Roseiflexus sp. RS-1: one gene and its partner. The protein of the gene in region 2 interacts with the protein of the main gene of each other region in a pairwise test. Links are inferred from orthologs where the notes say so. Each region holds a gene or a part of one and is shown on either strand. Other genes may lie near its edges.

Region 1 (4,485 bases), 2.4 Mb from region 2 along the record:
GTACATCCCGATCCCGCTTCACCCTGCAATGCCGACGTGATCCGAGAAAAGCACCATGAATGATAGCAGGAGCGTGGTTGCAAACGCAAGCGGCACAAGGAACACAAACTTGAAGATCCCTGCATCGCCCTTGAGGTGCATAAAGAACATCACCACAGCGGCGCCCTTGATTGTCGAAAGGATCAACAGCAGCGTTACTTCGAGCCACTTGGCGATCAGGTGCTGCTCATTCACGATAAACAACCCAACCTCCAGCGCCGTCACCACCGCCAGCACCCCGGCGACGATCCAGTAGAAGCGGTCGGAAGGGTGCGTATGTGCACCATGTTCTTCGCTATGACCTGCCACGATGCTCTCTCCTCTTCAGATCAGATAGACGAGCACAAAGATTGCCACCCACACCAGATCGACAAAGTGCCAGTAGAGACCGGCTATCTCGACATCCATCACATTCTCCGGCGAGTCGGGATAGGCGCGCACTTTGAAGAAGACCGATAGCAGCCAGATAACCCCAATCGCCACGTGCGTACCGTGAAAGCCGGTCAAGACGAAGAACGTCGTACCGAACAGACTGCTGCTCAGCGTCAATCCTTCGTGGTACAGGTGATTGAACTCATACGCCTGACCACCGATGAATGCCAGACCAAGCCCGACGGTTGCCAGCAACCATGTAGTGAAACTGCGGCGATCACCGCGCCGGCTTGCCGACAGCGCCAGCACCATCGTCAGGCTGGATGCCAGCAGAATACTCGCCAGCACCGTCGTCAACTCGATATCGAGAAACTCACGCGGATCCTGGAAATCGGGGCGCGCGCGATTGACCGGTGCAAACACGAAGTAGGTGGTGATCAGGGTTGCAAAGAACAGCGTCTCGGATCCGATGAACGCCCAAACCCCCAACTTCCGGTTATCCACGCCGAGTGATGTATGGTGCGCGACTGCCCCGTGTGTTCTGGTCGTCAATTCACTCATAAGCAGTTCCCTCACGCTTCTTCTCTAGTGCGCATGGTGCGGCGAGTCCACATGCGAGATGCGCACCCAACTGAGAATGCCGAACGCCATGATCAGCAAACCGACGATCATCGCTGACGCTGCGATGAGACCAAAGTCACTCAGATATATGATGCCGAAGCCCAGGATCATAATACCGACCGACACAATGAGCGGCGCATAGGTTGGCGAAGGCAGATGGATCGGTTCTATGGCGGGAGACGTTTCATGCTCAAATCCATCACGCCTCTCCGACTCACCGTGTGCGCTAGACGTCCCGTGCCCGCCGTTGATCTCGTGCAGATGGGGATACTTCTGATCCCACAGTGGACGACGACTGCGCACGCGCGGCGTTACGGCAAAGTTGTAGACCGGCGGCGGCGAACTGACCGCCCACTCCAGCGTCGCGCCATCCCACGGATCGGCAGGCGCAATGGGACCGCGCCGTATACTCGTTACCACATTCCAGAGGAACAGCAGGAAAGCGACCGCCAGTAGCAGTGAGCCGGTTGTGGAAATCAGGTTCCAGAGATTCCACCCCATGTCCGCTTCGTAGGTATAGATACGTCGCGGCATACCAGCATTGCCGCTCAGGTGCATGGGGAAGAAGGTCAGGTTGAAACTGATCAGCATAAGCCAGAACTGCCATTTGCCGAGTCGTTCGTCCAGCATCCGCCCGGTCATCTTCGGGAACCAGTAAAAGATTCCCGCGAAAATGCCCTGGATCGCACCGCCAAACAGCACATAGTGCATATGGGCGACAACGTAGTAGGAGTCGGTCTGCTGCACATTGATCGGTGGCGAAGCCAGGGTAACGCCACTGATACCGCCGATAATGAACATACTGATAAAGCCGATGGCATAGAGCATCGACGTGGTCAGGTTCAGCGAACCCTGCCACATCGTCGCCAGCCAGTTGAAGATCTTCACGCCGGTCGGGACTGCGATCAGAAAGCTGGCGGCGCCGAAGAACGCATTCGCCAGCGGACCGAGACCCACGGCGAACATATGGTGCGCCCAGACCAGAAAGCCGAGGAAGCCAATTGCCACCCCAGAGTATGCCACAAACGCATACCCGAAGATCGGCTTGCGTGAAAAGGTCGGCAACACTTCCGAAATGATGCCCATCGTTGGCAGGATGAGAATGTAGACTTCGGGGTGACCGAAGAACCAGAAGAGGTGCTGCCAGAGCACCGCATCACCACCCAGGTTCGGCAGGAAGAAGCGCGTACCGAAGTGCCGGTCGAACAGCAACTGGATGGTCGCCACCGTCAACACGGGGAAGGCGAAGATCAGAATGAACGCAACCACCAGCTGCATCCAGACGAACAGCGGCATCCGGTTGAGGGTCATACCGGGCGCGCGCATATTGAGGATGGTGACGATAAAGTTCAACGCACCCGCAATCGATGCCACGCCGGTCAGACCAATACCGACGATCCAGTAATCGACACCAGCAGTCGGTGCAAACTGTTTCTGCGTCAGGGGCGCATAGGCGAACCAGCCGACATTCGGCGCGCCCCCGACAAAGAAACTGACGTACAGCATCAAGCCGCCGAAGATGAACAGCCAGATACTGAGCGCGTTGAGACGCGGAAATGCCATATCGCGCGCGCCGATCATCAGCGGCACCATATAGTTGCCCAGCCCGACGTTCAGCGGCATCAGACCGAGGAAGATCATCGTTGTGCCGTGCATGGTGAACATCTGATTATAGACATCGGGCGTCAGGAACGTGTTATCCGGCACACCGAGTTGAATGCGCATGAGCAGCGCCTCGATCCCCCCGATCAGGAAAAAGACGAACGCGCTAACCAGATACATGATCCCAATGCGCTTATGATCGGTCGTACTGAGCCACCCCGCCCAACCGGGGCGCACATTGACGACGGGTATACTGACGGTTCCAGCGGTACGTTCGGCGATAGCCATAGATCGAAACCTCCGAATCTAGCGTTCTGGCGGCAGTGCGACCGACACCTTCATACTATCGAGATACGCTACCAGATCGGCGATCTCCTGATCGCTCAGATTGGCTTTGATCCACTGTGGTGTTAACGCGCGGCTCATCAAGTTGCCGGGTTTCAACTTTGGCGCCTCACGCAGCCAGCGCGCAAGGTTTTCCGGCGAGTAGGGAAGAATACCAGCAGCAATCGTCTGGCGACTGCCGTAGTAGGTCAGGTTCGGTCCTATCAAGCCACGTGCATTCGTACCCTCAACCGCATGACAGGCGATGCACTGTTTTCGCGCATCGAGGAAGATCGCCTGACCACGCGCCGCATCACCGGTCAGACCGTTGACCGTCAGTGTTCCGGCAGGAGCGGCGGGCGGCGACTTCTTCTGATCGATCCAGCGCGCGAATTCGGCTTCATCGACAGCAATGACGCGGAAACGCATCAAGGCGTGCGCCTCGCCGCAAAATTCGGCGCAGACGGCGCGATAAATACCAGGTTGGTCGGCGGTAAACGTCAGGAAATTCGTCTTGCCAGGGATCATGTACGTTTTCCCGGCAAGTTTCGGCACCCAGAAATTATGGATGACATCCTGCGACTCCAGCACCACTGTCACCGGGCGCCCAACCGGAATATACATATCGGAGGCTGTCACCAGCGGCTTGCCTTCAGCGCCGAGGTCGGGATACTGGAACTCGAACCACCACTGATGCCCGATGGCCTTGATCCGCAGCGCATCTTCAGGCATCACCGCATTCGCAGCCTGCGTGCGGAACGTCAACACCGCAATCACCAGCACAATGATGGCAGGGGCAATCGTCCACAGAATTTCGACCTGCGTGTTCCCATGAACCTGCGCCGGCATCGCCGTGCTGCCGGGGCGGCGACGGAAACGCCAGATGGCGTAGATGAGCAACCCCTCGACGACGACAAACACGCCGAGCGCCATCCACCAGATCGGGATGAGCAGTTCATAAATGCGACGTGCATTGTCGCCGTAGGGATCGTAGGTGTCGCCCGGACCGGCGCTGCACGCGGTGAGAACGACCAGGAGTGCGATCAGGATCGCGGCTCTCAATAATGTGCGAGGAAGTATCCGCATAGAAGGTTCCTCTCCAGGGGACTGCGCCCGGCATACAGGCGCTGAAACGATGGTATCGTCACGCTGCCCGACGCAATGCAATCTGATTGTTGTTTCGTGCCTGCCCGGATAATACGTGAAAAGTTGCACGATGTTTCGATGGCTATTATACCCGAAAGTTGGAGAGTGTCAATCCACTGTTATCATCCTTCTTTTGAAGAGGTATCGGGATGCAGAACCTCTCCCTTTGGAGAGGCGCATTGCGCAGCTCGAGTCATATGATTAATACCGCCAGATGTTGTCATGTCTTAACCTGTTGCGTGTCATCCTCATTTTGCATGACGCGCCTGGCTATGCTACAATCGAGCGTCACTTCCCCTCGTGGTTCAAACTGGATCGAAAGGAGTTGCACCGGAAGCCTGACAGGTCGGTATACTCTTTCCTTTGCGTCGTCCGACTGGA
Region 2 (4,294 bases):
GTTGAAGGAGAAGAAGCACCGCGTTGAGGATGCGCTCTCGACGGCGCGCTCGGCGGTGGAGGAAGGCATCGTGCCTGGTGGCGGCGTGGCGCTGCTCAATGCCATCCCGGCGCTCGACCGCGTCCAGGTGACGTATGAGGACGAGAAGTATGGCGTGCAGATCCTGCGCCGCGCGCTCGAGGAGCCGATGCGCCAGCTGGCGCGTAACGCTGGCGAGGACGGCGCGGTGATCATTGATACGGTGCGCCGCTTGCAGAAGGAAAAGAATGACAAGAATATCGGCTACAATGTGCTGACCGGTGAGTTTGGCAGCATGATCGAGATGGGTATCATCGACCCGGTGAAGGTGACCCGCTCGGCGGTGCAGAATGCGGTGTCGATTGCCGGTCTGCTGTTGACCACCGAGGCGCTGATCGCCGATATTCCGGAAGAGAAGCCGGCGACGCCAACCCCCGGCGGCGGCGGAATGGACTTCTAAACCCGTCGGTGGGTTTTCCGCAAAAGGAAGGGGAGGCGTTGTCTGGCAGCGCCTCCCCTTTTTTCGTCCGCGTCATTGCGGCGACGGTGGCGCCTCTCTCGTTTTATCGCCACGAACTCAACCACTCGCTCAGTGACACGCGCGGCGCCAGACGCGGTGCAGCGTCACGGGACAGCGCCAGGTCGCGTACAATTCGGGCGATTTCAAACGCTGCCAGTGGATTTCCGGCGGCACGCGCGGCATCGGCTGCTGCCCGCCGGGCTTCCGGTCGTTCGATCCAGCGCTGTATTCCGGCGACGAACTGTGTCGCATCCGGTGTGTACTGCGCGGCGCCACGGCGCACGACATACTCCAGATTGCCGGCTTCCTGTCCGGGTGCAGCGCCATAGATCAGAAGGGGACGTCCCACCGCCAGCGCTTCGCTAATGCTCAAACCGCCAGCTTTGGTGGCGACGATGTCGGCGGCATACATCATGTCCGCCATGGGAACAAAGCCATAGATGTGGGTTGGATTCTTCCAGGTGCGCGCGCGCAACGTCGCAGCAAGTTCGCGGTTGTGACCTGTAACGATGGCAAGCTGGATGTGTTCATTTGCCTCATCGGCAGCAATCGACAGTTCCGCCAGTGGACCGACCCCGGCGCCGCCGCCGGAGATGAGCACGGTGACCAGATCGGTGCGCCAGCCCAGATCGCGCCGCACATCCTCCGGCGCAGCGCGCGGCGCTGCAAACCGCGGGTGGACTGGAATGCCGACAATCCGTACCTGGTGCGGCTCAAGACCACATCCCAGCGCGCGTGTGCGCACCTGCGCATTTGGAACGATGCACAGGTCGTCGACTGGCGAAAACCAGGTGTGGTGCACATGCCCCAGATCGGTCACAACCGTGATCAATCCGGGACGACCCCGCACCCCGCGATAGGCATCGGCGACCAGTGCAGTAAAGAGCGGATACACGCTGATGACGACATCGGGCGCATGACGCACGAGCAGTCGTCGCAGCGCATCGCCGATAGCCAGCCCCATCGCGCTGCGCAACAGCACGGCATATGCCGCTGCATCGGTGAGCGCGTGCGCGCGGTCATACCGTTCCGGCGCGTGCTGGATAGTTGAAAGGTAGAATGTTTCTGCATGCCGGAGCAGCGAGGGACTCGATGGTTCATGCAACGGGTTGGCGATGGTAACCTGCACGCTCTGGCTGTAGTTGTGCAACAGCGCCGCCTCGATCGCCTGCGCGGCGCTCCGGTGTCCGCTCCCCGCGTCGGTTGTCAGTATCAGGATGCGCACATTGCGCATAAGCGTTTCTCCTCCTGTGTGTTCCTGGCAGTTGGTTAGACGTTGATGAAAGGTTAACTGTTTCACCCAGCCGTTCCACTGCCAGTGCATCGATGTCACAGACGGGTATGCAATGCTGCCAGGCGCTCGGCAGCCGCATCGATGGTTTCCAGGCGCTTGGCGAAGCAGAAACGCGCCAGGTTGGGCGCGCCCGTCGGGTCACTGTAGAACGCTGAGGTGGGAATGGCTGCCACGCCAATGTCGGTTGTTAGCCACCGGCAGAAGGCGCGGTCGTCGGCATACCCCAGTGCGCCGATGTCGGCAGAGATGAAATAGGCGCCTTCAACCGGAAGCGTCGGTAATCCAGCTGACTCGAGCGCCTGCTGCAACCGCGTGCGCCGTTCGCTATAGTCGCGCAACAGGTCGCAGTAGTATCCGTTGACCGACGCCTGTTCCAGCGCGACGGCAACTGCTTCCTGCAATGGCGACGATGTGGCGAACGTCACCCACTGGTGCGCCTGGCGCAACGCCTGGTTCAGATGCGCCGGTCCAACCGCGTAGCCGATCTTCCATCCGGTGACGCTAAAGGTTTTTCCAGCACTGTTGATGGTGAGCGTGCGCTCCCACATGCCGGGGAGCGTCGCCAGCGGCACATGGGCGCCACCGTCGAAGACCAGCCGGTCATACACTTCGTCGGTGATCGCAAGGGTGTTGTGATCCTGACAGAGTTCGGCGATGAGGCGTAATTCGGCGCGGGTGAAGACCTTGCCGGTCGGGTTGTGCGGCGTGTTGACGATGATGAGCGTCGGATTGCGCCTGAACGCGGCGCGCAGTTCCGCCTCGTCGAACCACCACGTGGCGTGGGTGGGATCTGGCGGGTAGAGACGCACTGGTAGAGGAATGCCGCCTGCCAGGGTAATGTCGGGTACGTAGGCATCATACGCTGGCTCGAAAATGATGACCGCATCGCCCGGCTCGATCAGCGCCAGCAGCGCATCGCACAACGCCTCGGTTGCGCCGCTGGTGATTGTGACTTCACGCTGCCAGTCCACTGCACGCCCGTAGTCACGCTCCCACTGCGCAGCGACCGCCAGACGCAGGCGAGGCAATCCGGGCATCGGGGCGTACTGGTTGATGTCGGCGGCAATCGCGGCTGCCGCCGCTTCCTTGATGAATGCCGGACCTGGAAAATCAGGAAAGCCCTGTCCCAGGTTGATCGCGCCGCGCTCCAGCGCCAGCGCGCTCATTTCGGTGAAGATGGTTGTGCCGAAACCCGCCACACGGCGGGCAAGCCTGCCGGTCATGCGTTCACTCCCTGAGTGCTGTTTCCACGTCTTCTGCTTCGCCGATACTGTATCGTACCATACCTGACGTCCTCGTGCGGAAGCGGTCAGTGGGCAGTCTTGAATGACATATTTGACCATCCGCTTACTTCGGGTATACAATGCCCGCACTATCGAGGCACAGTCGAAGCGCCTGGAAAGGAAGCGGTCATGCTGGCACGCAATCGCTTTGCAACCTATGTGTGGGGAGTGTTGATCTACAACCTGCTAGTCATTCTCTGGGGTGCGTTTGTGCGGGCAACGGGGTCGGGCGCAGGGTGCGGCAGTCACTGGCCCCTGTGCAACGGCGAAGTCATTCCACGCGCCCCGGCAGTTGAAACCATCGTCGAGTTCACCCATCGATTGACCAGCGGCGTCGCATTACTGATGGTGATTGGAATGCTCGTGTGGGCGTATCGCGCATACCCGCGAGGTCATATCGTCCGGCGCGGCGCGCAACTATCGATGGTGTTCATCATCACCGAAGCGCTGCTGGGCGCCGGGCTGGTGCTGTTCGAACTGGTGGCGCACAATGCGTCGCTGACGCGCGCCGTTTCGATGGCGGCACACCTGTTGAACACATTTATTCTGATCGCCTGTATTGCGCTGACCGGATGGTGGGCGTCGGGCGGCGAACCGATCCGTCTGCGCGGTCAGGGCGCCGTCGCATCCTGGCTGATCACCGGTATGGTCGGGTTGATCCTGGTCGGCATGAGCGGCGCAGTCATCGCTCTGGGGGACACCCTCTTCTTTGCCCACACCCGCGCTGGCGGCAGTGAGGAAGCCCTGGCGCCGCTGGTGGCGGCAATCGTCTCGATCCGCATGATGCACCCTGCACTCGCCATCGGCGTTGGCGCGTTCGTCGTGGTGGCGGCATGGTACACGAGCACAGCGCGACCGGGCGCAACGACGCGCCGCCTGGCGATTGTGCTGACCGTGCTGTACGCGGTGCAACTGGTTGCAGGGTATGTCAACGTTGCGTTGCAGGCGCCCGTCTGGATGCAACTGGTGCACCTGTTCCTGGCGGATGCAGTCTGGATTGCGCTGATCCTGCTGGCTGCGTCGGCGCTGCGTGTGAGCGCTCATTCATCCGAAGCGCAGCCTGCACCGTCGATGGCGCGGGCATAACCGGCGGCGTGTCGCTTTCGTGCCGAATTCTATGGACGCCCTATGACAAACGTACCGACACAACCGGTTCCTCCTACCGATGCTGACGCTGAC

What was found. Proteins that work in one complex are often made in the same cells at the same time.
Region 1: the proteins of ROSERS_RS21315 (region 2) and ctaD interact in binary tests that used the Escherichia coli proteins (3 or more experiments, as listed by UniProt). The link is inferred for Roseiflexus sp. RS-1 from one-to-one orthologs.

What each region holds. Positions count from the first base shown.
Region 1 is NC_009523.1:2,789,183-2,793,667, reverse strand. What follows is about bases 460-3,436. They hold ctaD (cytochrome c oxidase subunit I), read right to left. Parts: upstream 2,923-3,436; coding sequence 997-2,922; downstream 460-996. Other genes in these bases: coxB (cytochrome c oxidase subunit II), read right to left, coding at 2,941-3,436; ROSERS_RS11680 (cytochrome c oxidase subunit 3), read right to left, coding at 460-972. Outside these bases: ROSERS_RS11690 (cytochrome c oxidase assembly protein), read right to left, coding at 1-6; ROSERS_RS11685 (cytochrome C oxidase subunit IV family protein), read right to left, coding at 19-348; more of ROSERS_RS11680, read right to left, coding at 364-459; more of coxB, read right to left, coding at 3,437-4,044. UniProt on the Escherichia coli protein: Cytochrome bo(3) ubiquinol oxidase is the terminal enzyme in the aerobic respiratory chain of E.coli that predominates when cells are grown at high aeration.
Region 2 is NC_009523.1:5,176,028-5,180,321, forward strand. Bases 962-3,747 are described here. They hold ROSERS_RS21315 (aminotransferase class I/II-fold pyridoxal phosphate-dependent enzyme), read right to left. Parts: upstream 3,056-3,747; coding sequence 1,868-3,055; downstream 962-1,867. Other genes in these bases: ROSERS_RS21310 (MGDG synthase family glycosyltransferase), read right to left, coding at 962-1,772; ROSERS_RS21320 (COX15/CtaA family protein), read left to right, coding at 3,245-3,747. Also shown: groL (chaperonin GroEL), read left to right, coding at 1-478; more of ROSERS_RS21310, read right to left, coding at 582-961; more of ROSERS_RS21320, read left to right, coding at 3,748-4,201; ROSERS_RS21325 (Uma2 family endonuclease), read left to right, coding at 4,244-4,294. UniProt on the Escherichia coli protein: Shows aminotransferase activity with methionine and histidine as substrates, and to a lesser extent also with phenylalanine.